Regions from separate parts of the Aeromonas jandaei genome, predicted to be linked through region 1. Evidence: riboswitches for the same ligand, from Rfam matches in the RefSeq annotation. Region 1 holds a riboswitch; each other region holds the start of a gene.
What was found. Region 1 has a riboswitch for cyclic di-GMP ahead of WE862_RS01435 (type 1 fimbrial protein). Riboswitches for the same ligand answer to the same signal wherever they lie in the genome.

Region 1 (7,317 bases):
CATGACGCCAGACAGTGCGCGGGCAACCTGATCGCTCTCCTGCTTGATGCCGCCGTGATAGTTGTGGGCGCGCACATAGTAGAGCAGCTTGTCCATCGCCGGATGGGTCGGCTGATTGGCCGCCAGCAGGGCACGCATGCCGCGCACCACCGCCATCAGCTTGGCATCGTCGTGACCATAGTCCGGCTGCCACGCTGGGCTGTTCTGCCCGCTCACATCGGCCACCAGCTTGGCTGCGTCGGCATCGAGCAGATCCGTATCGGGTTGCTCGGGCTCCGAGCAGGGGCGGCCGTTGGCGCGGCGGCACTCCAGTTGTTCCTCCTTGCTATCAAGGATGATGGGGCGGTTGAGTACCCGGCTCTCCTGCCACTCGTCGGTTTCCGGCAGCGGCTGCCACTCGGCCCCGGCGATCGAGTATTGGTAACCACTGTCCTTGAGGGTTACGGCGACGTTGCTGCCAGCCGGGATCACCTGACGGCAGATGCGATAGCGGATGGTATTGGTTCCCTCCTTGCGCTCCTGCGGTTCGTCGCACTCCTGCTGTGGCGTGAGCTGATCGAGCTGCCACTGATAACGGCGCCAGACGTGGATCTCGCTCACCTGAGCGGCTGCCTGAGAGCCGCGGTTCGGTTGCAGGCGGAAGAAGATCTGCTCCAGCCGGCCATCCCGTTCGCTGGGGCTCTCTTCCAGTACATGCAGCTGTTGCCAATCCTGTGGCTGGTAGTGCCACTCCGGCTCGGCGCAGCGCCCCTGTGCGTTGAGTTCACAGCGGTCCAGTTCGCGCTCGCTCTGTCCCAGGATCACCGCAGAGGGGAGTGGCAGGCGATCCTGGCGGGTGGCGGTCGGCGTGCCGGCCAGCTGCTCCCAGCGGCCCTGTTTCATGCCATAGCCGAAGTCATAGCTGCTGGCGGGGATCAGCTTGCCGGCCGGAACCCGATCTTCACAGCGGACGAAGCGGATCTGCCAGCCGGACTCTACCCTGAGCTGGGGCTCGCCACACTGCTGCTCGGCGAGGGCCGCGAGGTCGCTCCCCTGCCAGTCAAAGCGGCGATAGACCCTGAGCTGCTGATAGGGAGCGCTGGTGCTGCGAGCCTTGAGCTCGTAGGTGATCTCGGTGATGCGCGCGGCGAGTTGCCGGCTCGACTCCCCGGTCAGCTGGTACTGTTGCCAGTCGCTGGGGGAGTAGTTGGCCTGTGTTGAGGAGGCAAAAAGTAGAGGTGCTGCCAATAGCAGCCACCCGGAACCTGAACGATTCATTTTTATCCCTTGTTATTGTCTGCGTTGTAACCGACAGGCAATCTATAGGGATTCAAAAGAATATCAATGGTGATTTAAAAAATATAAAAATCAATAAGATGTGCTTTATTTTTCGGGCGGGTGGTATGATGGCGCTTCAGCAGTAGTAAAGGCTCACATGAGACATTTTCATGTATGGAGTGAAATCACGAAAATGGGAGCAACATCACATCCGGTTCTTGAGGCCAAGTCTGTTGACTTAATGAACCTCCGCTCTCTCATCCCGGTGTTGGCCGGTTCTAGAGAGCGGCAGACCCGTTGTTAGCCGCAAATCCAGCGACATACCTCTAATGCCGCGAAGGGCCCTCAGAGATAGCTGACAGTCACAATGGTCATGCTGCCACTATCAGCAACTTTATAGCTGATGGTGTTGCTGAGGAGATGGGTTTGACCACTTTGCCACAGTTTATTCAAAGCCATGCTTTGCTGGTTGGAGCCTGAATAGCAGGTCACGCTGCTGTCAGAAAAATTGCATGGGGTCTCATAGATCGTTCCGCTGAAAGTGATAGTGCCATCGTATGCAGAGGCTGCCATTGGCATCAGCGATGTGCCAACGAGCAACGCAGAACAGATTGACAATGCGGATTTACGAGCTAAGCGGGAGAGGGTGTGTTGAGCTTTCATTTCAATGTCCTTTTCGTCACTGGGTGGTACGAAAAGGGCAACGCAATATGAAGAAGATGCACATAAACAACTACATCAATCTTCTCAGATGGCGGCTCCGCTGTCTTAGGCATGGTAACCCTTAGACCGGTGGCTTTGCGTCCCGACCTTTCGATCGGTTTGCCCTTTACTCTATGTGTAGATGATAACACCCCACTTTGTGAAATCAATCATCCTAAAAAAAGTCTGGGATATCAGTCACACATCGGTTGTATTGAGTGCTATGACCATAGTAAATGACTCCCATTCATCTAAAAAATAGATTCTTCGGTTCATTTTTCGTAACAGGTATTAATATGTTTTATTTTATAAAAGTAACTTGCCATACCCTGAATATCTAAAATGATAGATTACCTGATTACCTGATTACCTGATTACCTGATTACCTGATTACCTGATTACCTGATTACCTGATTACCTGATTACCTGATTACCTGATTACCTGATTACCTGATTACCTGATTACCTGATTACCTGATTACCTGATTACCTGATTACCTGATTACCTGATTACCTGATTACCTGATTACCTGATTACCTGATTACCTGATTACCTGATTACCTGATTACCTGATTACCTGATTACCTGATTACCTGATTACCTGATTACCTGATTACCTGATTACCTCTTTGGTGGTGGTTCGCAAGGTTGGTGATAACTATTACCAAATAACTTGAAGTTATTTTTGTTTTGCTTTTGTTGTGTGCTTGTTAACCTCTTTAAATTCATGGCCTGACAATATTGAGATAGATGTCTCTTATATGAACTTTATTTATTTCATGAGATCTCATTATGTTGTGTGGTCGTGATAACTATTTGTTTTCATTGTGTTTATAAAAAAATTTATACAAATCAAAATGTATTTGATGTGCATCAAACGAGTCGTTAATTTGCTCGTCAAGCAAAAGCGGAATGCGGCTTTCTACACAGAAAACAAGGATGCATGTAGCTGTGCGGTTCAGGGGTAGCGGGAACTAGCCCTGATGCGGTGTGCTGCTTTTGCTTATTTAAATAAACCTGAAAAGGCACAGTTTATTATTGGCATGACCTCTCATCGGCTTAATGAGGGGCGAGCACCAACAGTTGCTGTGCAGTATATCGCCGCATCACTAAATATCGTGACTCCAGCATGATGTGAGTGATGCAGTACAACACACGTTAATGTAGGTATAAACGAATGAAAGCTAATAAGATTCTGGTTGCTATGGGTGTTGGTTCCATGCTGCTGTGCGGCTCCGCTTTTGCTGCTGGCGGCGCTGGTTCAGGTAAAGTCACCTTTAACGGTGAAATCATCAACGCCCCTTGCTCTGTAGCCCCTGAGTCTGTTGACCAGGTAGTTGAAATGGGTCAGATCAGCACTAAAGAGCTGGCCAATGGTGGTGAGTCCAGCTCCAAGCCGTTCAGCATCAAGCTGCTGAACTGTGAAATCTCCGACAAGGATGATGCCGTCAAGGTGACCTTCAGTGGTGCCAAAGACCCGGTAGATTCCACCCTGCTGGTGATCGGTGGTGGTGACGCCGCTGGTGCCGGTATCAAGATGACCGCTCCGGGCGGTGCTCCGATTGTTCTGGGTGCCCCGACTGCCGCCTTCGGCCTGGTCAACGGTGATAACGAGCTGCCCTTCAGCGCCGTGCTGAAAGGTTATGCAAGCCAAGACACCAACCCGCTGAAAGCAGGCGCTTTCACTGCAGTGACCAACTTTACTCTCTCCTACGAGTAATAGAGTGCCTTAACGTGTGACAAGGGTTGTGGTGGTGTGAGCCACCACAACCTCACACATTCTGTCTCCTCACATCGAACCTTGATCATGAAAACTTCAATGATGACGGCCATGGTGCTGCAGCTGGTGATGATGGCGGGATCAGTCCACGCCAATGAACGCACGGATGGATTGGCCGAATCGGGCTGTACGCTTGAGGTGCTGCGCAGCATTCCGCTGCAGGCTCAGCAACCTGGCACGCTGAAAATCAGCGGCTGTCAGGTGGAAGGGGCGACAGAGGCATTACTGCCTTTTATTTCCATGTCCGTGCGCGGTGCCATGAGCGATGAGCTGGGCATTCTCAACAACGGCCAATATCACAAGGTATCCGGCGAGCGTTTTATTGTTTCGGATATCGTCAACAGTGATCTGGAATTCAATTTGGGGCTAACCAGCAGTCAACTGTTTTTTCCGGACAGTACGACGTTGTTGGAACTCAATTATATGTAAGCAAGCCAATTGCTTAGTGTAGATACCTCATTACGTGAGACCGTTATGCAATTCCTAGAGTGAAAATATGAGCGTTTCAACATCAGACTCTGTGAGAAAAAAACATTATTCAAAAATGGCTTTTATGCTATGCGTGCCAGGCCTGATGGCGGTGGCAAATCACGCATGGGCAGAAACGGAGTTTAATATTGATGCGCTCGATCTGGATGAGCGAACCAAGATCGACCTCTCCCAGTTTGCCGACGAAGGCTATATCCTGCCCGGCGACTATTACCTCGAGATCGAGGTCAACAAGAACAAGCTGCCCCTGCAGAAGATCCCTTTCTACGAGACCGATACAGGTAAGGGAAAGGGCGGGGTTGCCTGCCTGCCGCAAGAGGTGATCCCCAAGCTGGCGCTGACCGACGAGGCTGTCGCCAAGATCGATTCCTGGCACGATGGCCAGTGTGCCAACCTGCTGGCACTGGACGGCGTGGTGATCTCCAACGACATCGGTAACGGTTTGCTGCGCATCGCCGTGCCCCAGGCGTGGATGAAGTACAGCGATCCCAACTGGATTCCGCCCGAGCAATGGGATGAAGGGATCACGGGGATGATGCTGGATTACAACATCAATGCCCAGGTCAACGAAGGGGATGGTTACTCCAATCGCAATATCAGCAGCTACGGTACTCTGGGGTTCAACTACGGAGCCTGGCGTCTGCGGGGTGACTATCAGGCCAGCTCTTACTGGGGCGACAATGAGCGGACGTCGACCGAGCTAAACCGCATCTATGCCTATCGTCCGCTGCCGAACATGGCCGCCAAGCTGACGGTAGGTGAGCAGCAGCTCAACTCTCAGCTGATCGATGGCTTCCGCTATACCGGCGTCAACCTAGCCAATGACGAGCGCATGCTGCCGCCTAGCCTGCAGGGTTATGCGCCGGAAGTGAGCGGTATTGCCAAGACTAACGCCAAGGTGACCATCTCCCAGTCCGGCCGGGTCATCTATGAGACCAACGTACCGGCTGGTCCGTTTCGCATCCAGGGGCTGGATAGCTCGGTGCGCGGCCGCCTCGACGTGCGGGTAGAGGAGCAGGATGGCAGCGTCAACTCGTTCCAGGTAGACACCGCGACCGTTCCCTACCTGACTCGCCCCGGCTACGTCCGATACAACCTGGCGGTCGGCGCCCCTTCAGAACAGAGTGATTCGGTTCATGATGTGCACGGTTCGGCCTTTGTGACCGGTGATTTCTCCTGGGGGGTGGCGAACTCCTGGTCGCTGTACGGTGGCAGCCTAATCGCCGGTGAATACAATTCCATGGGATTGGGTATCGGTCGCGACCTCTATGCGTTTGGTGCCATCTCGGCTGACCTGACCCAATCCATCTCCAAGCTGCCTGGCCTGTCGACCAAGATTGGCCAGTCGGTGCGGGTGAACTACGCCAAGCAGTTCGATGAATACAACAGCTCGATCACCTTTGCAGGTTATCGCTTCTCCCAACATGACTTCATGACAATGTCGCAGTTCCTCAATAACAAGGAGCGGTTGGAGAAAAACGAGACCACCTCGAGTGATGACTACAACAACTGGGGTGACAAGGAGCTCTATACCATCACCGCCAACAAGACCTTCTGGGCAGATGATGCAGCCAAGGCGCTGACTGTCTATCTGGACTACACCCACAGAACCTACTGGCAACACGATGCCGAGGATCGCTACGGCCTCACTATCAACAAGAGCGTGAATATTGGCAGCTTCAAGGATGTCTCTGTCTATGTGTCAGCCTACAAGACCAAGACCGAGAACTACGAGGATGACAAGAGCGTAATGCTGACCCTGAGTATGCCGATCGGGGATAGAAAGAGCGCGGGATATAGCGTGCAGTCCTCCAATGGCAAGGTAACCCATATGGCAACCTATCAGGACTACAGTCGGCCCGATGATACCTATCAGCTGGGGGCAGGTGTGCAGAGCAACGGCCACGCCGTGGCGCGGGGTTACTACAACCACAACAGCGACATCGGGGCGGTCAGTCTCAATGCCTATAGCGTGCAGAGCGAATACACCTCGGTCGGTGCCAGCCTGCGCGGCGGTCTGACGGCAACCGAGCACGGGGCGGCCCTGCACCAGGCGACCCGCCGTGGCGGTACCCGTATGATGGTGGATACCGACAAGACCTCCGGCGTCTCCTTCAACAACGGTCGTGCCGTGACCAACCGTTTTGGCGTCGCGGTGATCAGCGATATGACCGACTATCGCAAGAGCGACACCCGGGTCGATGTGGATCAGCTGAGCGACGACATCGATGCGATGAATGCCATTAAGCAAGGAACCCTGACTGAGGGCGCAATTGGGTATAATGCCTTCGAAATTGCGGAAGGGTTCAAGCTGCTTGCCAATATCAGATTGCCCGACGGCTCAGTGCCGCCGTTTGGTGCTACCGTCGTCAAGGATTCCGGCCGGGTACTCTCGGTAGTGGATGAAGATGGCCTGGTCTATCTGACCGGGGTGAAACCGAATGAAGCGTTTGAACTCTCCTGGGGCGGTGCCCGCCAGTGCAAGATAGTGGCACCGCAACAAGTAACCGATCTGTCGATGAAGACTCTCACTTGCAAGTAATGGGATACCGATGAAAAAGCTGCTCTCTTATATCTGTCTGGCCGTGATGGGCATGACCTCGCTCAACGTCAGTGCCGCCATCGTGCTGGATCGTACTCGCGCCGTCTATCCGGGCGGTGCCAAGTCCATCAGTCTCAATATCAAGAACGAGAACCAGAAGCTGCCCTACCTGGCACAGGCCTGGATTGAAGATGCCCAGGGCCAGAAGATCTCTTCTCCCTTCGTGGTGCTGCCGCCGGTACAACGGGTGGATGCCAATCAGAAGTCCATCGTGCGCATCGCCAGTGTGCCGGCCATCGACAGCCTGCCCAAGGATCGCGAGTCTATCTATTACTTCAACCTGCGTGAGATCCCGCCCAAGAGCGAGAAGAGCAATGTGATGCAGATCGCCGTGCAGTCCAAGATCAAGCTGTTCTACCGCCCCGAGGCCATCCTGCCCGAGCGTGGGGCAGTCTGGCAGGATCAGGTGCTGATCACCAAGCAGGGCAAAGCTCTGAAGGTCAACAACCCGACCCCTTACTACATCACCTACGTGGGCCTCGGCCA
Region 2 (7,317 bases), 600 kb from region 1:
CTGACGATGTCGCCGCCGACGTAGGTCTTTTTGGCATCCCAGCTGTTCTGACAGATGGCGCCCTGCTCCCTGACGGTCACGTTGCGCTGCTGGGTGACACGCTGGCCTGCGCTATCGCTCACCAGATAGGTGAGGGTGTAGCGGCCGACCTTGCTGCTGTCGACGTTGCCGCTGACCTGAATGTTGGCGGTCAGATCGCCATCTTCCTCATCGTGGGCGCTGACGCCGGTCATGACGTTGAACGGCGTGCCGAGCTCGATAGTGGTGTCCGCAATACCGGTAAAGACCGGCTTCATGCTGTAGACCTCGACGGTGCGAACCTGCTCGGTAGTCTGGTTGTCGCTGTCGCTCACCTTGTAGGTGAGGGGATAGAGACCGATGCGCTGGGTATCGACGCTCCCTTCTACCTGGATCTGGCCGGTCAGATCGCCATCTTCCTTGTCATTGGCGCTGACGCCGGCCAGCGGGTCAAAGCGGGTGCCGTGCTTGACGCGGGCATCGCTCAGGCCGCTGAACACCGGCTTGCCGTTCTCGTCCGGCGGGGTGATGTTCTGATCGTGGATGAAGGGGCCGTAGCTCTTGATGAAGGCTTCGTTGTAGGCCTGACCGGCCGCGTTACGACCCATGTCCCAGTTGATGGACCAGGTCATCACGCCGCGCAGGGGCTGACCCTGGCTCTTCAGCTTGTTGAAAGCATCGAACAGATCCTGCGGATTCTTGACGTAACCGGTGGCGGCCGCATCGATATTGGTCGGAATGCCGAATACCAGCTTGTCGTGGGGGATCTTGTAGTAGCCGCGGCTGCCGTTGATCAGCGAGTCCGCCATGTAGTAGATGAACTCTTCTTTCAGGGCATCGTTGTTCTGGGCGATCCAGCCTACCCCGTCGATCCAGATGCCGTCGCCACCCTGGTTGTAGAACTGGGGATTGATCCAGTCGTAGTAGCCTTCCAGCGCCCGCAGATAGGGGGTATAGAGACCGCTGGCGGTCAGGTAGGGGAACTCGGGCGCCATGGTGATGAGGAAGTTTTTCCCCTGTGCGCGGTAGTGATCCTTGACCAGCCGCAGGGCTGCCGGGATCACGGTCTGGTTGTTGGCGGCAGTGATGGCGGACTGCTCCAGATCGATGTCCAGACCGTCGAAGCCATAGGTCTCCACCAGACGGATGATCTCGTCGGCGAAGGCCTGCTCCTGACCGGTACGCAGCTCGATATGGGCATCGGCACCGCCCAGCGCCAGCAGCACGGAGCGGCCCTGGCTGTTCAGCAGGGCAATCTGCTCGATAAACTGGCTCTCGCTCATGCCGGTGGCCGGGTCGAGCTTGAAGGTGGGGATGGGATCGCTGCCGTACACCTTCATGAAGGAGACATCGACCACGTTGTATTGCGGATTGACCTGGTCGAGCTTGACGCAGGGGGCGGTACCGCCCTGATAGCCAGAGCCACCGCACCAGTTGTGCCAGTAACCCACCACGACACCGGACTGGGGATTGACCATGGCCTGGCCGGCCGAGGCGGCCTGCGCCATGGGGGCGCCCATGCCGAGCAGACAGCCCAGCAGGGATAACTTCAATTTGTTCATCTTGATATCTCCATACAGTACAAACGGAGCGTCCAGCTATGGCCGAACGCTCCCGGGGGCAGCCCCGCTGTCATAGGAAATCTCCCTTAGACCGGTGGCTTTGCGTCGTGCCCTTTCGGGTCACTTTGCCTTTTTCACCCGTTCTCCGTGCGGCACAGAGAATCAAGTGACCTGAGTAACAGGCTGCTTATGATATGCACTTAAAAACAAATTAATCAATGTATGTGTATGATTTGTTTTGGTTATTAACTTGTTGGTTAGTTATTTTCCAAGCATGGAAAGAGCCGGTGATAGGCCGCTGTGACCTACTCATTTGTCGATTGGATTTGGTCTGCCGCCTTGCGCTTCGAGAGTTGAAAAAGCCGCAAAAAGAGCAAAAAAGTACCGATTATTCATGCTGTTGCCATCCAGTATCTGGCAGAGAGGTGTTTGAGCTCACAAAGAGGGGAAAACAGTGCTGACAGGCGGATTGAAGCTTGATTATTGCGTGACTTGGCCACATGTTAGAGAACCATGAAGAGCTGCTAAAGCGGTCTGTTCAAGACCAAACAAGAGGTAACCGGGATGAATAACCCTTTGCTGTCAATGGATTCGCTGCCACCTTTCAGCCAGATCCAGCCTGATCATGTACAGCCCGCCGTGACGCAGGCCATCGCCGATTGCAAACAGAAGATCAAGGATGTGCTGGCGCACACCGAGCCCCACACCTGGGACAGCCTGATCGCCCCGCTGGAAGAGGTCAACGACCGTCTGGCGCGGATCTGGTCACCGGTCAGCCACCTCAACTCCGTGCTCAACAGCGAACCACTGCGCGCGGCCCACGATGCCTGTCTGCCGCTGCTCTCCGAATTCCAGACCTATGTCGGTCAACATGAAGGGCTCTATCAAGCCTATCTGGCGCTCTCCGAGAGCGATGATTTCCCGCGGCTTGGCGGCGCCCAGCGCAAGGAGATCCAGAACACCCTGCGCGATTTCCGTCTCTCCGGTATCGGTCTGCCCGCCGAGGCGCAGCAGCGCTACGGCGAAATTCAGGCCCGCCTCTCCGAGCTGGCTTCCCGCTTCAGCAACAACGTGCTGGATGCGACCCAAGGCTGGCACAAGCTGGTGGCCGATGAAGCCGAGCTGGCCGGTCTGCCGGAGAGCGTGCTGGCGGCGGCTCGTCAGATGGCCGAGTTCAAGGGTAAAGAGGGCTGGCTGTTCACGCTGGATATTCCCTCCTACCTGCCGGTGATGATGTATGCCGACAACCGCGAACTGCGCGCCGAGATGTATGAGGCCTTCACCACGCGCGCCTCCGATCAGGGGCCCAATGCTGGCAAGTGGGACAACTCCGCCATCATGACCGAGCTGCTCACCCTGCGCAGCGAGCTCGCCAGGTTGCTGGGCTTTGCCAACTATGCCGAGCTGTCGCTGGCGACCAAGATGGCCGACAAGACCAGTCAGGTGGTGGATTTCCTCACCGATCTGGCGGCCAAATCCCTGCCGCAAGGCAAAGCCGAGCTGGAAGAGATCCGCGCCTTCGCCGCCGAACAACATGGCCAGAGCGAGCTGGCGGCTTGGGATATTGCCTACTACGCCGAGAAGCTCAAGCAGCACAAATTCTCCATCTCCGACGAGCAACTGCGCCCCTACTTCCCCGCCAACAAGGTGGTGAAAGGGTTGTTCGAAGTGGTCAAGCGGGTGTTCGGCATGAAGGTGCGCGAGCGCCTCGGCATCGACACCTGGCATCCGGATGTGCGCTTCTACGACATCTTCGATAGCGAGGATGAGCTGCGCGGCAGCTTCTATCTCGACCTCTATGCTCGCGAGCACAAGCGGGGCGGTGCCTGGATGGATGTCTGCCTGGGTCGTCGCTACCGTCAGGATGGGTCGCTGCAAAAGCCGGTCGCCTACCTGACCTGCAACTTCAACGGCCCGGTGGATGGCAAGCCTGCGCTCTTTACCCATGACGAAGTGGTCACTCTGTTCCACGAATTCGGTCACGGCATTCACCATATGCTGACCCGGATCGACGTGGCTGGCGTGGCCGGTATCAACGGCGTGGCCTGGGATGCGGTGGAGCTGCCTAGCCAGTTCCTCGAGAACTGGTGCTGGGAGTCGGAGGCGCTGGCCTTTATCTCCGGCCATTACGAGACCGGCGAGCCGCTGCCTGCCGATCTGCTGGAGAAGATGCTGACTGCCCGCAACTTCCAGGCCGCCATGCAGATGCTGCGTCAGCTGGAGTTCGCTCTGTTCGACTTCCGCCTCCATCAGGAGTTTGACCCGGCCAAACCGGATCAGATCCCGGCGCTGCTGGGAGAGGTGCGCAGCCAGGTGGCGGTGATGACGCCGCCTGCGTTCAATCGCTTCCAACACAGCTTCTCCCACATCTTTGCCGGCGGTTATGCGGCGGGCTACTACAGCTACAAGTGGGCGGAAGTGCTCTCTGCCGATGCCTTCTCCCGTTTCGAGGAGGAGGGGATCTTCAACCCGGCGACCGGCCAATCCTTCCTGCAGAACATTCTGGAGAAAGGGGGCTCGAAGGAGCCGATGGAGCTGTTCCGTGCTTTCCGTGGCCGGGAGCCAAAGGTCGATGCGCTGCTGCGCCATAGCGGGATTGCGGCATAACCTTTATCCCCGCCGTAGCGGTGAGCTTCAAGCAGATACGCTTTTGCGGCATAGTGGGATCAAGGCGTGATTTTTGCCATAAAAAGGGACCTTTTGGTCCTTTTTTCATGCCTTTTTAATATCTTGCTGAATGCATGTTTGCACTGCCCGCGCCTCTTAAGTAGAGTCGTGTTCTACATCTTCAAGGAGAGAAAGCCCCTTGCCATGAGGCGAGCACTCGATTCCGTCTATCAAATCATCTCCAGTCTGGCTCATTCGAGTGGTCAGGGATATTTCGATACCTTTGTGAGTGAAATCGCCGCGGTTGTGATGGCTGATGTCGTCCTGATCGCAACATGGGAACCAAACGCTGCCCAGTTCAGGGCGCAGGCCGCTTATCCCTCCTGTCTTGAACCCGAATCCCTGCAACTGCCGCTAACCGGCTCGCCCGATGCCATCACCTGGCATGAGGGAGAAGCCTGGTTCAGCGACCGTCTGCTCCAGCTCTTCCCCTATGTGCCCCTTGCGCAGGAGTGGCAGCCACAGGCCTATGCCGGCATTGTGCTCAAGAATGCCGATGGCGAGCCCATCGGTATCTGCAGCCTGCTCTATCGCCAGCCGCAGGCCAACATGGGCAAGGTGATGGGGTTGCTCAAGCTGCTGGGGCCGCTGGCTGGCCGCGAGCTGGCCCTCCTGCTGCAGCGCGCGCAGCAGCCGCTGCCCGATTCGCCCCATATGCTGCAGAGCATGCTCTCCCATGCGCCGGTCGGGATCGGCAAGCTGGATCTTGCCGGGCGAATCCTGTGGGCCAACCCGGCCATCGAAAAGATGCTGGGATACCCGCTCGACGAGCTGCTCCATCGCACCATCTCCGACATCAACCATCCCGAAGACTGGATGCGCAGCGCCGAATACTACGAGCAGCTCTATCGTGGCGAGCGCAGCAGCTTCACTCAGGAGAAGCGCTACTTCTGTAAGGGCGGGGAAGTGCTGTGGGGGCGGGTGACGGTAACCCTTATTCGCGATGCGCTACAGCAGCCGGATTATCTGATGGTGCTGCTGGAGAATATCGATCCCCTCAAGCGCCACGCCGAGCAGCTCAAGCTCTCCCACCGGGTCTATGACAACCTCTCCGAGGCGATCCTGGTGTGTGATGACGACAGCCGCATCATCTCGGTCAACCCGGCGTTCGAGCAGATCACCGGCTACAGCAGCGAGGAGGTGTGTGGCCAGCGCCCCAGCATCCTCAAGTCCGGCCTGCACGATCAGACCTTCTATGCCGACATGTACCACGCGCTGGAGCGGGTGGGGGTATGGCGCGGCGAGGTGTGGAACAAGCGCAAGAACGGCAAGCTCTACCCGCAGCAGCTGATGATCAGCACCCTGCGCGAAGGGGGCAAGATTCAGCAATATATCGCCATTTTCAGCGATCTTTCCCAGACCAAGCTCGCCGAACAGAAGATCGCGGCACAGGCCAACTATGACAACCTGACCAGCCTGCCCAACCGCTGGCTGTTTGGCCGCTGTCTCGGTCGTTTCTGCGAGCGGGGCGAACGCTTCGCCCTGATGGTGCTCGACCTCAACAACTTCAAGGCGGTCAACAACAGCATGGATCACCATGCCGGTGACGCCCTGCTGCGGGAGGTGTCGGATCGGCTGGTGAGCCGGGTGCGCACCGAGGATCTGGTGGCCCGCATCGGTGGTGACGAGTTTGCCTTTCTGGTGCCGGGCATAGTGACCCGCCGTCAGGCAGAGGTGTTTGCCAAGCAGGTGATCGGCAGCTTTGCCCGCCCCTTCATGCTGGCCAACCAGCACCTCTACGTGACGGCGACGGTGGGGATGACCCTCTGCCCCATCGATGGCAGCGAGAGCGACGAGCTGCTGCGCAACGCCGAGCAGGCGCTGTTTGCTGCCAAACGGCAGGGACGGCTGATCGGCACCTACTGCTCCTCCATGCGCGAAGAGGTGCGCCAGCGTCACCAGATGCAGCAGGATCTGGCGGAGGCGATCAAGCAGGAGCAGCTGACCATGGCCTACCAGCCCATCTGGGACAACCGCAGCGGGAGGGTGGCCAAGCTGGAGGCGCTGGTTCGCTGGTATCATCCCCAGTGGGGACAGGTTTCACCGGCCGAGTTCATTCCACTGGCGGAGGAGGCGGGGCTGATCCAGGGGCTGGGGTCATTGGTGCTGTGGCAGTCGTGTCGGGATCTGGCGCGTTTGCAGCGCTCCGGTTTTCCGGAGCTGCAGATGTCGATCAACCGCTCCACCATGGAGTTCCAGACCATAGATCCGGAAGCGAGCGAGTGGCTCAAGGTGATCCACCATTTTGAGCTCGATCCTGCCGACATCGTCATCGAAATTACCGAATCTCTGCTGATGGAGAGCAGCGATCAGCACAGGGTGCGGATCGATGCCCTGCGCGAGGCGGGCTGCAAGCTGGCCATCGATGACTTTGGCACCGGCTACTCGGCGCTCAACTATCTGCGCACATTCCCGGTCGATCTGGTCAAAATCGACCGATCTTTCGTGCGCCATATTCCCTTCAACGAGCAGGATCGGATGCTGCTGGACGGCATCATCAACATAGTGCACAACCTCGGGATGCAGGTGGTGATCGAAGGGGTGGAGACTCGCGAGCAGCTCAACTTCCTCTGCCAGAAGGGGTGTGCCTTTACCCAGGGTTATCTGCTCAGTCGTCCGCTCGCCTACGACGATCTCACCGAATATCTGCAGCTCAACGACAAGAACATGTTTTTGCAGGCTCGTTCCAGCTGACCGTCACTGCGCCGGTTTCAATTTCTCCTGCTTGCCCCGCAGCGTCCGGTAATCCTCCCCGAGATAGCGCATATAGATGCGATCCAGCACGCCCTCGTCCAGCATCTGCTGCAGCGCCTTGTTGTAGGCGGGCAGCAGCTCTGCTCTCTGTTTGCCAAAGCAGAGATAGAGCGGGGTTGAATCGATAAAGGGGGTGAGGGCGCGGATCTTGACGTCCTGCTCCTTGGAGAGGATGGGGGCCGAGAAGTAATCCAGCACTATCATGTCGACCCGGCTCTTCTCCAGCATCAGCAGCAACTGTTTGTCGGAGTGGGCCTTGATGGGTTCCCAGCCGGTGAAGTTCTTGATCTTGTCCGTGTAGTCATAGCCCCTGACC
Region 3 (7,317 bases), 170 kb from region 1:
ATGACGATCTGTGCCGTAGTGTTGCGGGTCATCATGCCGAGCAGCATGCTCTTGCCCACGCCGGAACCGGCAAACAGGCCCAGTCGCTGCCCCTTGCCAACCGTCAGCAAGCCATTGATGGCACGGATACCCACATCAAGAGGTTCACGGATCGGCGTGCGCAACAGCGGATTGGGCGGAGAAGAGAAGAGTGCAACGCGCTCCCCCTCGTCACGAAGAGGACGGCCATCCAGCGGCTGCAACAGCCCATCGACAACCCGGCCCAGCAGATGCTCGCCGACCCTGATTGTCTCTTCGCCATCGATTGGCAACACCCGGGCTCCGGCGTAAAGCCCTCCCATGGGCTGCAGCGGCATCAGATAGGAGATCTCCCGGTTGAAACCCACCACCTCTGCCAACAGAGAGTCGCCGGATGCCGTATCGACCCGGCAGCGCTGCCCCATCACCAGCTGGCAGCCGATTACCTCAAGGGTCAGCCCCGTTACGCGAACCAGTCGGCCATAGCGGCGAAAACCGGGCACCTCGTCAAAGCAGTCGAGCGCCGAGGTGAGCGCCTGTTGCAGAGCTTCATGCATGCTGCGGCAGTTCCAGCGTGCTGTTCAGCTGCTCGATGCAGGAGGCAAGGCGCTCGCCGGTATTGACCTCGATCACCGCCGCCCGTGTTTCGATGCGGGCATCGCCAATGGCCAGATTGGGGTCTACCTGCAACGGCCACCCTTCGCAACGGGTGACTCCCTGTTCGGCCAGACGCTGGCGATCCCCCTCATTGAGATAGATGACCAGCTCTTCCGAAGCGGCAGGCAGAGTCGCCAGCGCCTGCTCCACCTGACTGAGTACCTGCTGGGGATTGAGGGTAAATTCGGCCTGGATAACCCGCTTGGCCACCTGGGCCACCAGCTGGGCAATCAGCGCTTTCTGCTCCTGCATCTTTACCCGGGTCAGGGATTCCCACTGCTCCTGCAGCTTGGCAAAGGGCACCATGGCCTGATCGAAAGAGGCGCGCCCCTCCGCCAACCCCTGAGCGAAGCCGCGGGTTTGTCCCTGCTGCAGCCCCTTGGCCTCCCCTTCCACCAGACCGCTGGTCAGTCCCTGCTGATATCCGGATTGATACCCTTCGTCGTGACCTTGCTCCAGCCCCTGCTGATAACCAAACTCGAACTGCTCCTGCTGACTCTGGGCCTCTTCCCCGCTCTGTCCCAAGGCCGGAAAGCGGTAGAGCCGGGTCGGGCCTGGCATCAACTTGCGCACATAGTGACTCATCAATGCCCCCTGTTAGCTGACCGTCGGTTCTTCGAACAGCTGGAACTCGATCTCGCCCTGCTCCACCAATTCGCGGACCAGTTGCATGATCTCCTCTCGGGCCTGCTCGACCTTGCGCAGGGAGACGCTGCCCTGATGCTGGATCTGATCTTCCAGTGCCTGAGCCATCCGCTTCGGCATGGCGCCGAGCACCACCTTGCGGAAGCTGGTCTCGGTATTCTTGAGGGCCAGTGCCAGCAGCTCGCTCGGGATCTCCTGCACCAGACGCTGCAGGGTTTCGTCGCTCTGGCGACGCAACGTCATGAAGTCGAACATGTTCTTTTCGATTTCCAGCGCCATGTCACCATCGTGTTCACGCAGCAGCGAGAGCATCTGCTCCTTGTCGCCCTGATAGCGGTTGAGGATATCGGCAACCTGCCGCACGCCATTCACCTTGGCTCCGGACTGGTCAGCGACATAGGCAAGACAACGATCCAGCGTCAGCCTGAGTTCACCCAGAACATGCTCGCTGACACTGCTGAGACTGGCGACCCGCACCAGCAGATCGTCGTGCACCGAGCCGGGCAGCTCATCCAGTACCGCGGAAGCGGTCTGGGGTGGCAGGAACGCCAGCAGCACCGCCTGCATCTGCGGGTGCTCATTGCGGAAGAAACGGGCCAGCACATCGGCAGGTACCCACTGCAACCGCTGGATATCCTGACTCATCACATCACCGTAGAGGCTGTCGAGCAGGCTGCGGGAGAGACGCTGACCAAGGGCCAGGTCGAGAGTCTGTTCCAGATATTCGCGGGAGGCGCTGCCAATCCCGCTCTGTTCACGATACTGGTTGAAGAACTGCTGCAAGGTTCATCGGGCCTCCATCGAACTGACGCCGGAGAGACCCGCCATCTTGGAGATAAGGCGCTGCACTTCATCGCGGGAGAGCTTTTGCATCACCTTGGCAGCGGCCTCAGTTCCCATGCTCAACAGCAGGATGGCCGCTTTCTCCAGGTTGTCGATATCGATATCGACGGCTTTCTGGTTCAGGTTAACGTTGTTCATTGCCACTTACCCATGCTCTCACCACTTCCGCTACCCGAGCGGTATCTTTGTCAACCAGCAACTGCAGATGCTTGAGTTGTACTTCCAGCTCGGAACCCGGCTCCGGCAATGCCTCCAGATCCAGAGAAGAGAAGTGCGGCTCCCGCTCGTTGTCGGAACGGATCAGACCATTGCTCATCGGCGGCGCCGTCAGGGCAACATCATCATCCCGCCGCATGGAGAGACCCACGGTCGGCTCCAGCTCATCATCCAGCTCGTCAGAGAGCGTATCTTCATCCGGCGCCTGCTGGGTGCGAACCAGATGCTTCACCAACGGGCGGATACCGAAGAAGACCAGCGTCAGGCCAAGCAGGCCACCCACCAGATAACGGAGCGAATCCTGCCAGTAAGGGGTCTCCCACCAGCTCGATTCGGGCGGAGCAATCGGCGCAGCGCCGGTGAAGTCGAACACTTGCAGGCTGATCTGATCTCCACGAGCCTCATCAAAGCCCACCGAGCGCTCGACCATCTGCCGGATCTGCGCCAGCTGCTCATCATTCCAGCCTCCTTTCGGGGCGCTCTGATGATTGAGCAGTACGGAGACGTTCATCTTCTCGAGCCGTCCCTGCTGATAGCGGGTGTGTACTATGGTGCGGCTGTTTTCGTACTGCTTGCTGACCTCCTGCCGCTCGGTGCGGGAGTCATTTTTCTGATTTTCCGTGGTGGCTGCCGCGGTCTGATTCTGGGTCGCCGGATCACTTTTGGGTGCCGTTTCGGGAGGACGATTGGACAGAGCGCCGGGGATACCCAGTGCCAGCGCATCGATGGTTTTGTCCGATTTGCTCGACTCCTTGGTCACCACCCCTTGTGGATCCAGCTGCTGCTGGGTCTCCTCCACCGCATTGAAGTTGACGTCTGCGGCGATCTGCACCCGGAAGTTGCCGGTGCCCAGCATGGGATAGAGCATGTCGCTGGCACGCTGACGAATGTACTGCTCCAGCTTGCGCACATACTCCATCTGCTGCACGCTCTGCTTGCCAAAACCGGCCTTGTCGCCGAGTTCGGCACTCAGCAGCTGGCCAGCCTGATCGACAATGGTGACCGCCCCCGGTTTCATGCCGGAGATACTGCCTGCCACCAGGTTGGCAATGGCCTCGACCTGGCCGGGCTCCATGGCCTGACCGGGCTGCAGATCGAGCATCACGGATGCACTTGGTTTCTCCTCGTCACGACCGACAAAGAGAGTGCGCTTGGGAATGGCGAGATGGACGCGGGCACTGCGCACCGCATCCAGCGAAATGATGGTGCGCGCCAGTTCGCCTTCCAGTGCATGGCGATAGCGGGCACCTTCCATAAACTCGCTGGTGCCGAGGCCGGTGACATTGTCCAGCCCCTCTAGACCCGCCGGCATGGCCGCTCTCACCCCTCTGGCCGCCAAGGCCATACGAACATGAGCCAGCTGATTCTCCGGCACCAGGATCTGGCCAGAACTCTTCTCAAGCCGGAACGGCACCTGCTCCTTCTCCAGCATCTCCATGATGTTGGCGGTATCGTAGAGCTCCTGCTTGCCGTACAGGGGGACGTAGTTTTTGCTGGACGTCCACAGAATGACGACGATTGTGCCGGCAACGATGGCAGCCAGCAGAGCAATGGTCAGGATCGATTTATTGTCACGGGAGAGGCTGCGCCAGTTGCGAAGGCCCTCCTGCACGCGTGTTCTGAAGGAATCCGAAGCCCCTTGCGGGGACGTTACCAGTTCAGTCATCACTTACCTCAGAGCGGCATGCGCATAATGTCGTCAAAACCGGTCATCAGCTTGTTGCGCACCTGCATCAGGGCTGAAAAGCTGAGACCCGCTTTCTGACTGGCCACCATGGCCCCGACCAGATCATCGCTCTGGCCGGCATCAACAGCCGTCATCATGGCTGAAGCCATGTTCTGCTGTTCGTTGACTCTGCCGACAACGTCGCGCATGGCGTCGCTGAATGACACATTCGAGAGATCATTGGATTCGATGGAAGGAGCCTGAGTGGCAACTCGTTGCATCTCCTGCATCTGCTGCAGGAGCGTTGCCTGTGATGACATCATTTCAATCTTCACGCCGTTATCCCTTAGTTTTGAAGCTGCTGCTCGATATCAATGCCCTGCTCACGCATCGCCGCCAGCTTGTATCTCAGAGCCCGGGTGGTCATCCCGAGCGCTTCTGCCGTGCGGGTACGATGGCCACGGAAGCGGCGCAAGGTCTCTAGTACAAATTGAAATTCTGCGTGCCGACGTGTCTCGCTCAACCCTTCCGGGGCGGAAAGGACTTCCGCCAATCCATGTTCGGGTTCCGCGACATAGCTGGGCAGCATCAAATCGACCGCTTGAATATGCAATCCGCGAGCCATGATTAATGAACGTTGAATGACGTTATCGAGCTCCCTGACGTTGCCCGGCCACTGATAAGCCAGCAGTTGCTTGCGGGCACTCTCGCTCAGGCGATACCCCTGCTGGGGCGCATAGCGTTCGATGAAATATTCAGCCAGCGGCAATATGTCGTCGGGACGCTCGCGCAGTGCTGGCCAGTTCATCGGCAACACATCGAGGCGATAGAAGAGGTCTTCCCTGAACTGGCCGGCTGCCACCAGGGTGCGCAGATCCTTGTTGCTGGCGGCGATGATCCGCACATCCAGCGCGATGGTCTGATGGCTACCGAGGCGCTCCACCTCACGCTCCTGCAAAACCCGCAACAACTTTGCCTGCAGTGACAGGGGCAACTCGGAGATTTCGTCGAGCATCAGGGTTCCGCCCTGCGCCTGCTCGAACTTGCCGGGCTGCGAACCCGTCGCGCCGGTGAAGGCCCCCTTGTTGTGGCCAAACAGAATGGATTCGAGCATGGACTCGGGAATGGCGGCGCAGTTGATGGCGACAAACGGCTTGTGAGCACGGCTGGACATCTCGTGGATGTAACGCGCCAGACGCTCCTTGCCCGTTCCCGACTCACCCCCGATAAGAATGGTGGCTGCCGTTTTGGCTGCCCGGCGAGCAAGCTGCAACACTTGCAGGCTCATGGTCGAGACGGCGATCAGGTCTGGAATGGCCTGCCGCAGACGCAGTGCCCCCTTCACCACATCCAGCATCTGCTGCCCCCCGAAGGGCTTGATGATGTAGTCAATGGCACCGGCTCGCATCGCTTCTGCCGCAAGATAGGCCTGACGCTCATTAACCAGGATCACGCAATCAATGCCGCTAAAATCATGCACCAATTGAGGACCTACTTCGGTCATGAGATCCATGTCGAGCAGGATTAAATCAACGGAACGGCTGCCGAGAATTAATTTCGACTTGCGAATAGAGTCACAGCGGGAAACAGCATATCCCTGTGCTGCCAATATTCCTTCAATATCGTTCCCATCGGCCATAGATGAGCTGATTAACAATAAATGGGGATCTTTCCCAAGACTGGCCGGTCTTGAGCTTTTTTTGATAGATACATCCGAAAGCATATGAACCCGAACCCGTGATTGTGGATAAAACAATCAACAGAACTGAAATGCCGAAATAAAAGACGCACAGGTACGCTGGCGCTTCTAACGAGCACCTAGATCAAACCAGTGTTATATCAAGGCGGTAACAATGGCCTTGGCAACCCCGCTATCATGAGCATTTCTGCTTTTAGACCGGAGGCTTTGCGTCCTGACTTTTCAGTTCAGTTTGCCTTTTTCATGCGACTGCCCGTATTTGGACAAGACAGCACCAAATTAGTGGTGACTGCTGAGTGACACATGTGAATTGTTATATTTGTTATTTATCTTTGACGACCGAATGCGTCAAAAACAGTCACATCATAACGGCTTACAATTACAATTCAAGTAGATAGGCGGAATATATTCTTCCCATTTGCCTATTAACATGGCAGCCCTGTTTCAGCCTAGCGTGCCAATAACCTCCACTCTCAACTCTTCCGGTATTTCATTATATGAGAGCACTTTGAGACCTTTTGCAAAAGATCGGGCATAACGCGCGATCAAGGGTCTAAGTTGCGGCATCACGACCAGTACCGGGGCATATCCTTGCTGCTGCAGCTGCTCTTTAACCAGCGGCATATTTTGCTGCAACTGTGCCAGCAGTTGCGGATCAACCGGAAAACTGTCCAGCTGGATTTTCCCCTGCTGCTGCGACTGGTTCATGGCCGCCAGCAAGGTCTGCTCAAGACGGTCATCGAGCGTGAAGGTGGCAAGCACATCACGGCTGCCAATCGCCTGTCTCACAATCTGGCGCTTCAAGGCGCAACGAACATCGGAAGCAAGCAGCACGGGATCCTTGGTCAGCTCGCTGGCATCGAGCAAGGTCGTCGCCACCGTGCGTATATCGGTCAGGCTGACCTGTTCCTTTAGCAATTGCCGAAAAACTCGCAACTGCTGCATCTGGGTCAGGGCCAGATTGAGCTCCTCCGCCAGACGGGGCGACTGAGCTGCAAGATGTTGCCCCAGCTTGCCCACCTCATCATGACCGAAGAGGGCATCAAGCTGCTCACGCAGCAGCTTGCTGGCGTGGGTCGCGATCACCGTTGCCGAATCCACCACCGAATAGCCAAGATTCAATGCCTTGGCCTTGTTCTCCGGTGAAATCCAGACTGCGCTCATGCCATATGCAGGATCCTGGGTCAGCTCCCCATCCAGCGAACCATAGGTCTCGCCGCTGCTGATGGCCATCAGACGCTGGCAATCAACATTGCCGGACGCCAGTGCCACACCGGAGAGCTTGATCCGGTACTGATCGGGTTGCAGCTGCAAATTGTCGCGAACCCGGATCTCGGGCAGCAGAAAACCGTACTGCTCCGATAGGGTTTTGCGAATACCGCGCACCCGGGCCAGCAGCTCGGCGCCTTTGTCAGCTTCCGCCAGCGGCACCAACCGATAACCCAGTTCGATGGCGACGGTATCGACCGGCGGCAGATCCTGCCATTCCAGCCCTTGTGGTTCCGGCTGGGCAATCTGGCGAGCCAGCTCCTGCGCGGCATCCAGATCCGGGGTATTGACCGCCCGCTTGCTC
Region 4 (7,317 bases), 1.1 Mb from region 1:
CCACAAACGGCGTGATACCGATCCCGGCCCCCAGCCAGAGGGCTCGCCCTCCCCCTTGCGGGGCGACAAAAGCGCCATAGGGGCCGGTCACCACCACCTCATCCCCGACGCGCGCCTCTGCCACCAGCTGACGGGTATGATCCCCGAGCGCCCGCACCGCGATCACCAGCTGGCGCCGATCCGCCGACACCCGCACCAGAGTAAAGGGGTGCGGCCCCTCCTTGGCGTCAAATTCGAAAAAGGCAAACTGACCCGGGCGGTAATGGGCGAGCGGCCGCTCCAGCTGCATGGTCAGCTCGCAGGTCTGATCCGCCAGCGTCCGCACCGCAACGACCCGGCCGGGATGGCGCTTGCGCGCCCCCACTTGCCCCAGCAGGGAGTAGAGGGCCCCGATAGCGCCGATCCCGCCGATCAACCAGATCGCTACCCCAACCGGCGTCATGGCTCCCACCTGAGGCAGCAGGCAGAGCCCGTGCCCCCAGCCCGCCAGATAGATGAGCGGTGCCAGCCGGTGGATCAGCCGAAAACGGCCATAACTCACCAGCGCCAGCAAGCTCACCACCACCAGTGCGATCAGCAGATAGAAACTCCACTCCCCCAGAGTATTGCCAAGGGCATGGAGCGAGATGCCACTGCCTGCTCCTGCACCAGCTGCGGCCGCGCTGGCCCCACGCCGGGCGGGGCGGCTCAGCCAACCCGCCGAGACCGCCCACTTGGGCGCCTCCACCAGCAGCCAGTGAGCGGTCAGTGCCAATGCGCCGCCGATGGCCGTCTGGCGGTGCAATCGCAACATCCGGTCCAGACCGCCACACCACACCTCCAGCTGCGGCAGGCGCAAGGCCAGCAACAGCGAAATGGCCATATAGGCCATCCCCAGCAGGCCCGTCAGCAGCAACATCTCATGGCGCCAGGGCCACACCCCGTTGGCCTCCCCCGCATAACCCAGCCACCAGACTCCGACCGCCAGCAGCGGCAACAGCCACCACACCCGTTTACTCGTCATAACATGCTCCCAGGTTCCATCGCGGCAGGGCCTCGCCCCTGCTCATGGTTCCATTACAACCCCGTCCGGTCACAAGACTTTGCCAGAGGGGGAAGCTTGTGTGGCAATGTGTGACAAACGGCAACAGCAGAGGGGCCCGCCAGCCCCTCTGGTCACCCTTGCTGACTGGCCCTCTCTTCATGAGGGATTGCGCAAAATCCACCTCTGCCGTGATTGACGACCCGCCTGCAAAAGGAATCAAATGGAGACGACATATATCTGCGGCGAACAACCTGCCGCCCACTCCCCCGGACGAGGAGCCTCCCCTTGCTTTCATCCACCGAACAACGCTACTGCTCAAGCTGTCAGCGCGAGACCAACCATGTCGTGGTGCTGGTCGACAAATCCTTTGGCCAGCAGCTGACACCGGAGCAAAAGCGCAAAGCCTTTATCAAGGACTTCATTACCGGCTGGGCCGCCGGCCCCTTTCTGGCCAACATGGATCGCTTTGAGCGCCACGCCATCTGTGAAAATTGTGGAAAAAAGGTCATCGATGAGTAGTAAACAATGAGCAAAAAGAATGGCAGGAAGGTTGCCCCGCCTGCCAATTGCCGTATCAAAGCAAGTTAACGCCTATTAGATTGCTCACTGCACGCAGCTCCGCCCCTCCCCGGCATCCCCCGCAAAGTAGTGCCGGGCAATCCACGCCTCGAAGTCGGCCAGCATGCGACTCTCCGACTCGCGGTTGTCGGCGATGAGCTCGGCGCCGTGCACCACCCGGATATGAGCGTCGAGGGGCGAGCACGCACCGGCAGTTGGCCGCTGCTGCGCGGCCGCCATGCAGGCTTGCGCTTGCAGCCACGCCTCGGCGGCGCTCAGGTTGCACGCCTCGGCCAGCGGCACGGCACTGAAGCCTTCACCGGTCAGGCTGCGCAATGTCTCATCGTGAGTCATGCCGTTGCCCGGCCCCCAGTAGTGGGCAGCCAGATCCGGCCCGATGCGCGGGTTGTCGGTAAGGTAGCCATCGCGCTTGAGGAAGTAAGTGCGGGTCTGCTCCACCGCCATCAGCGCCAGCAGGTAGCCGTGATAGGCGCAGGCCGACTCCTGATTAAGGAGGTGCGGAATGGCCAGCAACGGGCGCGGGCTCACGACCCCGAGGATCTTGCGCTCCCACTTGCGGGCCAGCGCCAGCACAGCCTCGGGAGTGCGATCGCTCTCTGCCATGGCGTAGAGATCCCGCTCGAAGTAGGCCACCAGCGCGATCTGGCGCTCATTGAAGGCCCGAAACGGCTGGCGGGCGGCGATCATTTCCTTGATGAGGGCATCGGGAACAGCCTCTCCCGCCGCATTTCTGGCATAGCGTTTGAGCCAGTCGGCATCGTCCAGCAGGCTGTCGCAGAACATCGACTGGGTCTCGGCATAAGCCATAGAGGTGGGCGGGAACTCCTGGGAGAAGCAGGGCGCATTGCCGGTAACATTGGCAAAGTGCGCGGCGTGGCCTCCCTCGTGGAACAGGGTATTGAGGCCACTCCAACCGCTGCCCACCTGCACCGGAGCGGCCAGGCTGGTGAAGTTGACCACCGCTGGTATCCACTCACCCTGCTGGAAGAAGCTCGGTACCGGGCCATGACAGAAGCCGTTCTCGTATTTCCCCTCCCGGGTCAGCAAGTCCAGGGTCAGGGTAGCCCCGCGATACTGGATGCCGAGACGACGGAAGCTCTCGACCCAGTCCCGCAGCGCCCGCGAGAAGGGCACATAGGGGTCGAGCTGGCGGGTCACGTCGCCACTGACGAAGTAACGCAGGTTGTGGGGCAACAGGGCCGCCTCCCCTTTGGCCGCTGTCAGTTCGACCAGACTTTGCTGCAACCGGGCGTCGGTGCGGGCGATGAAGTCATCGAGGATGGCGAACAGCTGATCTGGGCTCATCTGCTCGTTCTTGCGCACCTTGTAGGCGAAGTAGTCGCGATAGCCCATGGCGCGGGCAAAGCGGTTGCGCAGCGCCACCACCTCGAGGAAGCCGTTGTCGACCACCCACTGCTCCAGGGTGTGGAACATGGCGATGGCGCTTTGGCGCACCGCCTCGTTCGGGCTGGCGGCAAGGGAGGTGCTGGCGGCGGGCAGGCTGCCAGCCACCTGCTGGCCCTGCTCATCCAGCAGGGTCAGTTTCAGCCCTTTGCGGCGGGCAAACAGATCCGCCTCAGCAGCCACCAGCTGGTCCATCAGGGTGGCGGCAACGGGATCCTCGATGACGTTGCACTCGAAGAAGGCGATCCAGCCCGCCAGACCCCGTTTTAACTCTTCATCTTCGGCGAGGGCGTGCATCTTGCGCAGTTCCGGCAACCGCTCCGGATTGGCGCAAAAGGCCTTGTAGGCCTGCTCGGCTGCGGTAAACCCGGCCTGATCGTCGCTGGTGCCCATATAGGTGGCCCAGAACAGATCCTCCTTGCGTCTGTGAACCTGCAGATAGTCGCGATTGAGCTGGTCAAAATACTCTCTGGCAATCGAACTCATAAATTCCCTCTTGTCGCAGGAGCGCTCCGGATGGCCCCTATTCTGGTTGGTGAAATGCCAAGCTATTCACATTTTTCGGCAAATCGTGCGAAGAAACCCTTTTCAACATGCTACCCGAAAGCGGGCTGTAACCTCTGCTGACTATACTGATGTTAAAACGCTCATTTAAACAGGCTCGCCAAGCCACTGAAAGTAAATGAATTGTTAAATTAGACGTTCAGCAAGAGAGATAGAGGCTACCGCTGTATCGAGCCACCATAACATCAACGGGATAACGAGGGGTTAGTCATGTTCAAGCTCGGTGATATCACCGTGAGCCGCAAATTGATCTTGCTGCTCACGGTTGCGTTTGTCGGTTTCGTGTCACTGCTGCTCATCTCCGCCAACGCACTCCAGCGCAATCTGATGAGTGAACGGGAAGCGCGACTCAATGCCGTGCTGGGACAGGCCATGAGCCAGATCCAGTTTCTGGCCAGCACCCTGCCGGCAGAGCAGGCGCAGCAGGAAGCGCGCAAGCTGCTGACCAACATGCGCTTTGATGGCAACAACTATTTGTTCGTCATCGACGAGAGCCGCAAGATGCTGGTACATCCCATCCGGCCCGAACTGGTCGGCCAGACCATGGGAGAGGGTTCGGGTGCCACCGCAGGGCAGTTCTGGTTCCAGATGGTCGACATCGCCCGTGGCGGCAAGCAGGGAACCCTGCAATACATCTGGACCGGCCCGTCTGGGGAAACCGCTGACAAGCTCTCCATGGTCTCTGGCTATCAACCCTGGGGCTGGATCCTCGGCACCGGTATGCTGCTGCAGGACATCCACCAGACCATCTGGGCCCAATACATGAAGATGGGCAGCGCCACCGCCATCGTCATTGTGCTGATGGGGCTGCTGGGCTGGCGCATCACCCACTCCATCGTCTCCCCGCTCAACCAGATCAACCACGCCATGCAGCGGGTCGCCAGGGGCGATCTGGTGGTCACTATTCCGGTGCAGGGCAAGGATGAGCTGGGCATGGTGGCAAGCTGCACCAACCAGAGTCTCGATGCCATCCGCCACGCGCTGCTGGAGGCAAGTCAGGGGGCCCGCAACGTGGCCGATGCCGCCCTGCGCATCGCCGCCTCCGCCGAGCAGACCAATCAGGCGGTCACCAATCAGCGGGATCAGCTGGCCCAGCTCGCTACCGCCATGAACGAGATGAGTACCACCATCTCTGACGTAGCGGGCCATGCCGAGAACACGGCGCGCGATACCCAGGAGGCGACCGGCGAGGCTGGCCTCGGCAACCGGGATGTGCACGCCAGCGTGAACGGCATCAAGGCGCTCGCCAGCGAAGTGGAACAGGCGACCCAACAGGTCAATCAGCTCAAAGAGGGGGTCATGCAGATCGGCGAGGTGACGGCGGTCATCAGTGCCATCTCTGATCAGACCAACCTGCTGGCCCTCAACGCCGCCATCGAGGCAGCCCGAGCCGGCGAGCAGGGCCGTGGCTTTGCCGTGGTGGCCGACGAGGTGCGCCAACTGGCCAGCCGCACTCGCCAGTCCACCGAAGAGATCCAGAGCACCATTGCCCAGCTGCAACAACGGGCCGTCAGTGCAGCCAATGCTATGGATGCCAGCCGCAAGCTGGCGGAGAGCAGCGTCGATCAATCCCAGCAAGCGGGCCAGGATCTCACCCTGATCGTCAACCACATCCAGCATGTGAGCGACATGGCGACCCAGATCGCCACCGCCGCCGAGCAGCAGAGCATGGTGGCCGAGGATATGAACCGCAACGTCAGCGGCATCAACGACTCGGCGCTGGAGATGTCCCAGTCCGCCTCGCAACTGGCGCAGGAGAGCGAACTGCTGGCCGGTCTATCCCGCAGCCTGGATGAGCGGCTTGCTGTGTTCAAACTGGGCAAGGAGTCCTCCACTGCGCCAATGATGGCTCCCGTATCTCCCCCCTCCGGAGAGCAGCGCGCCCGTCATTGATGGCGTCAACCCGTGTCGCCTTGTCACCCGACCTGCCAGCCCAGCTGGCAGGTTTTTTTACGCCGACAACACGCAATCAGCATGCACCTTATCGGCATATTCAACGGTATTCGACGCCATTCACAAATTAGAGAACAATTTAAAAACAGTCAGTTAGAATGATCCATGTGCCGTTGAACGGTGCATTTAAACATTTAACTTCAAATAATTAATCAATGCGGTGCACAATGGTGATGGCCGAACATTTGGCCCATCACTAACCATCTAGTCATTTGGCAAACTGACCGAAAGGTCGGGACGCAAAGCCTCCGGTCTACAGACGTTTTGTCCAGGATAGCGGGGTTGCCACACGCAAGTGTGCATCGGGGATCTCCCCGGCCAACTGACTGCCCACATCTATCGAACAGAGGAATGTATGGCAGCAAAAATCCAACTCAATCACATCGCGGCGATGCTGGCCCTGCTGGCCCTGCTGGCCAGCGGCAGCGCCCTGGCCCACGGCTACATCAGCCAGCCCGAGAGCCGCAACTACCTGTGCAAAACCGGTGGCAACAGCCAGTGTGGCGGCGTGCAGTGGGAGCCCCAGAGCGTGGAGGGCCCATCAGGCTTCCCGCAAACCGGCCCGCAGGATGGTCAAATCGCCTCGGCGGGCAGCCCGCGCTGGAGCGAGCTGAACATCCAGACCAGCGACCGCTGGGCCAAGCGTGAAGTACAGCCCGGCCCCTTCGCCATCAGCTGGACCTTCACTGCCAACCACGTCACCCGCAACTGGCGCTACTACCTCACCAAGCAGGACTGGAACCCCAACCAGCCGCTCACCCGCGCCTCGTTCGACCTGACCCCCTTCTGCGTCATCGACGGCAACATGGTGCAGCCGCCCAAGCAGGTGACCCACAACTGTGTCCTGCCGGATCGCACCGGTTATCAGGTGATCCTCGGCGTGTGGGAAGTGGGCGACACCAGCAACAGTTTCTACAACATCATCGATGCCAAGTTCAAAGATGGCAGCCAGCCGCCGCTGGAGTGGAGCCAGGCAGGCACCATCTACCCCTCCATCGACCTCGCAGTGGGTGACAAGGCGATGACCCGGGTATTCGATGCCAACGGCGAGCGCCCCGAGCTGCAGACCGTACTGACCATCACCACCGCCGAGCAGGGCCAGAAGAACAGCTGGGCCCACGCCCTCGCCAGCAAGATCAACGCCGAGCAGAGCCTGATCCGCGCCGGTCAGCAAGGAGCCGATGGCCAGTTCAATCCGATCTACGGTATGAACCCCGTCTATCTGAAGCGAAACAGCAAACTGGAGCGAGTCGAGATTGATCTGCAACAGCTGCAGCCGCCGGTAGTGGACAGCATCAGCGTCAGCGGTCTGGCCAGCGACTATGTGCTGGACAACGGCAAGGCAACCCTCGATTTCACCGTCACCGCACAGGGCGATCTGGCCGTCACCAACACCCTCTATGACCACGGCGGCGTCGCCAAGGGTGAAAGCAGTGCCGACATCAAGGACAGCAGCCACACCTTTACCATGGCGCTGGAAGGGCTCAAGGCAGGTCACCACCAGCTGGTGATCAAGGCCACCCCGAAAGCGGGCGGCGAGACCATTCAGCAGACCATGGATCTGATGTTCAAGGAGCAGAGCAGCGGCGAATACGACTTCGTCTTCCCGAACTCGCTCAAATCCTATGCCGCCGGCACCAAGGTGCAGCAGCCGAAAAATGGCAAGGTCTATCAGTGCAAGCCCTTCCCCTACAGCGGCTACTGCCAGCAGTGGACCACCACAGCCACCCAGTACGAGCCGGGCATCGGCTCCCACTGGCAGATGGCCTGGGATGAAGTGCACTAACCCACGC

Region 2: linked by a shared signal. The riboswitch ahead of WE862_RS04355 (immunoglobulin-like domain-containing protein) and the one ahead of WE862_RS01435 (type 1 fimbrial protein) in region 1 are both predicted to bind cyclic di-GMP.
Region 3: linked by a shared signal. The riboswitch ahead of lafK (lateral flagellar response regulator transcription factor LafK) and the one ahead of WE862_RS01435 (type 1 fimbrial protein) in region 1 are both predicted to bind cyclic di-GMP.
Region 4: linked by a shared signal. The riboswitch ahead of gbpA (N-acetylglucosamine-binding protein GbpA) and the one ahead of WE862_RS01435 (type 1 fimbrial protein) in region 1 are both predicted to bind cyclic di-GMP.

What each region holds. Positions count from the first base shown of each region.
Region 1 covers NZ_CP149571.1:279,840-287,156, reverse strand. The annotation lists partial or broken gene WE862_RS01440 (collagenase) at 1-1,257, opposite strand, end outside; gene WE862_RS01435 (type 1 fimbrial protein) at 1,603-1,920, opposite strand; cyclic di-GMP riboswitch class I at 2,008-2,094, opposite strand; gene WE862_RS01430 (fimbrial protein) at 3,138-3,680, shown strand; gene WE862_RS01425 (hypothetical protein) at 3,780-4,169, shown strand; gene WE862_RS01420 (fimbria/pilus outer membrane usher protein) at 4,237-6,771, shown strand; gene WE862_RS01415 (fimbrial biogenesis chaperone) at 6,782-7,317, shown strand, end outside.
Region 2 covers NZ_CP149571.1:881,279-888,595, forward strand. The annotation lists gene WE862_RS04355 (immunoglobulin-like domain-containing protein) at 1-1,580, opposite strand, end outside; cyclic di-GMP riboswitch class I at 1,635-1,720, opposite strand; gene prlC (oligopeptidase A) at 2,145-4,187, shown strand; gene WE862_RS04365 (putative bifunctional diguanylate cyclase/phosphodiesterase) at 4,392-6,941, shown strand; gene WE862_RS04370 (substrate-binding periplasmic protein) at 6,945-7,317, opposite strand, start outside.
Region 3 covers NZ_CP149571.1:452,885-460,201, forward strand. The annotation lists gene lfiI (lateral flagellar FliI-like assembly ATPase LfiI) at 1-575, opposite strand, end outside; gene lfiH (lateral flagellar assembly protein FliH) at 568-1,260, opposite strand; partial or broken gene fliGL (lateral flagellar motor switch protein FliGL) at 1,273-2,301, opposite strand; gene fliFL (lateral flagellar M-ring protein FliFL) at 2,288-4,036, opposite strand; gene lfiE (lateral flagellar hook-basal body complex protein LfiE) at 4,054-4,380, opposite strand; gene lafK (lateral flagellar response regulator transcription factor LafK) at 4,392-5,654, opposite strand; cyclic di-GMP riboswitch class I at 5,904-5,991, opposite strand; gene lfhA (lateral flagellar biosynthesis protein LfhA) at 6,189-7,317, opposite strand, start outside.
Region 4 covers NZ_CP149571.1:1,407,043-1,414,359, reverse strand. The annotation lists gene WE862_RS06860 (ferredoxin reductase family protein) at 1-1,003, opposite strand, end outside; gene WE862_RS06855 (hypothetical protein) at 1,310-1,543, shown strand; gene WE862_RS06850 (M3 family metallopeptidase) at 1,628-3,493, opposite strand; gene WE862_RS06845 (methyl-accepting chemotaxis protein) at 3,782-5,464, shown strand; cyclic di-GMP riboswitch class I at 5,729-5,814, shown strand; gene gbpA (N-acetylglucosamine-binding protein GbpA) at 5,880-7,310, shown strand.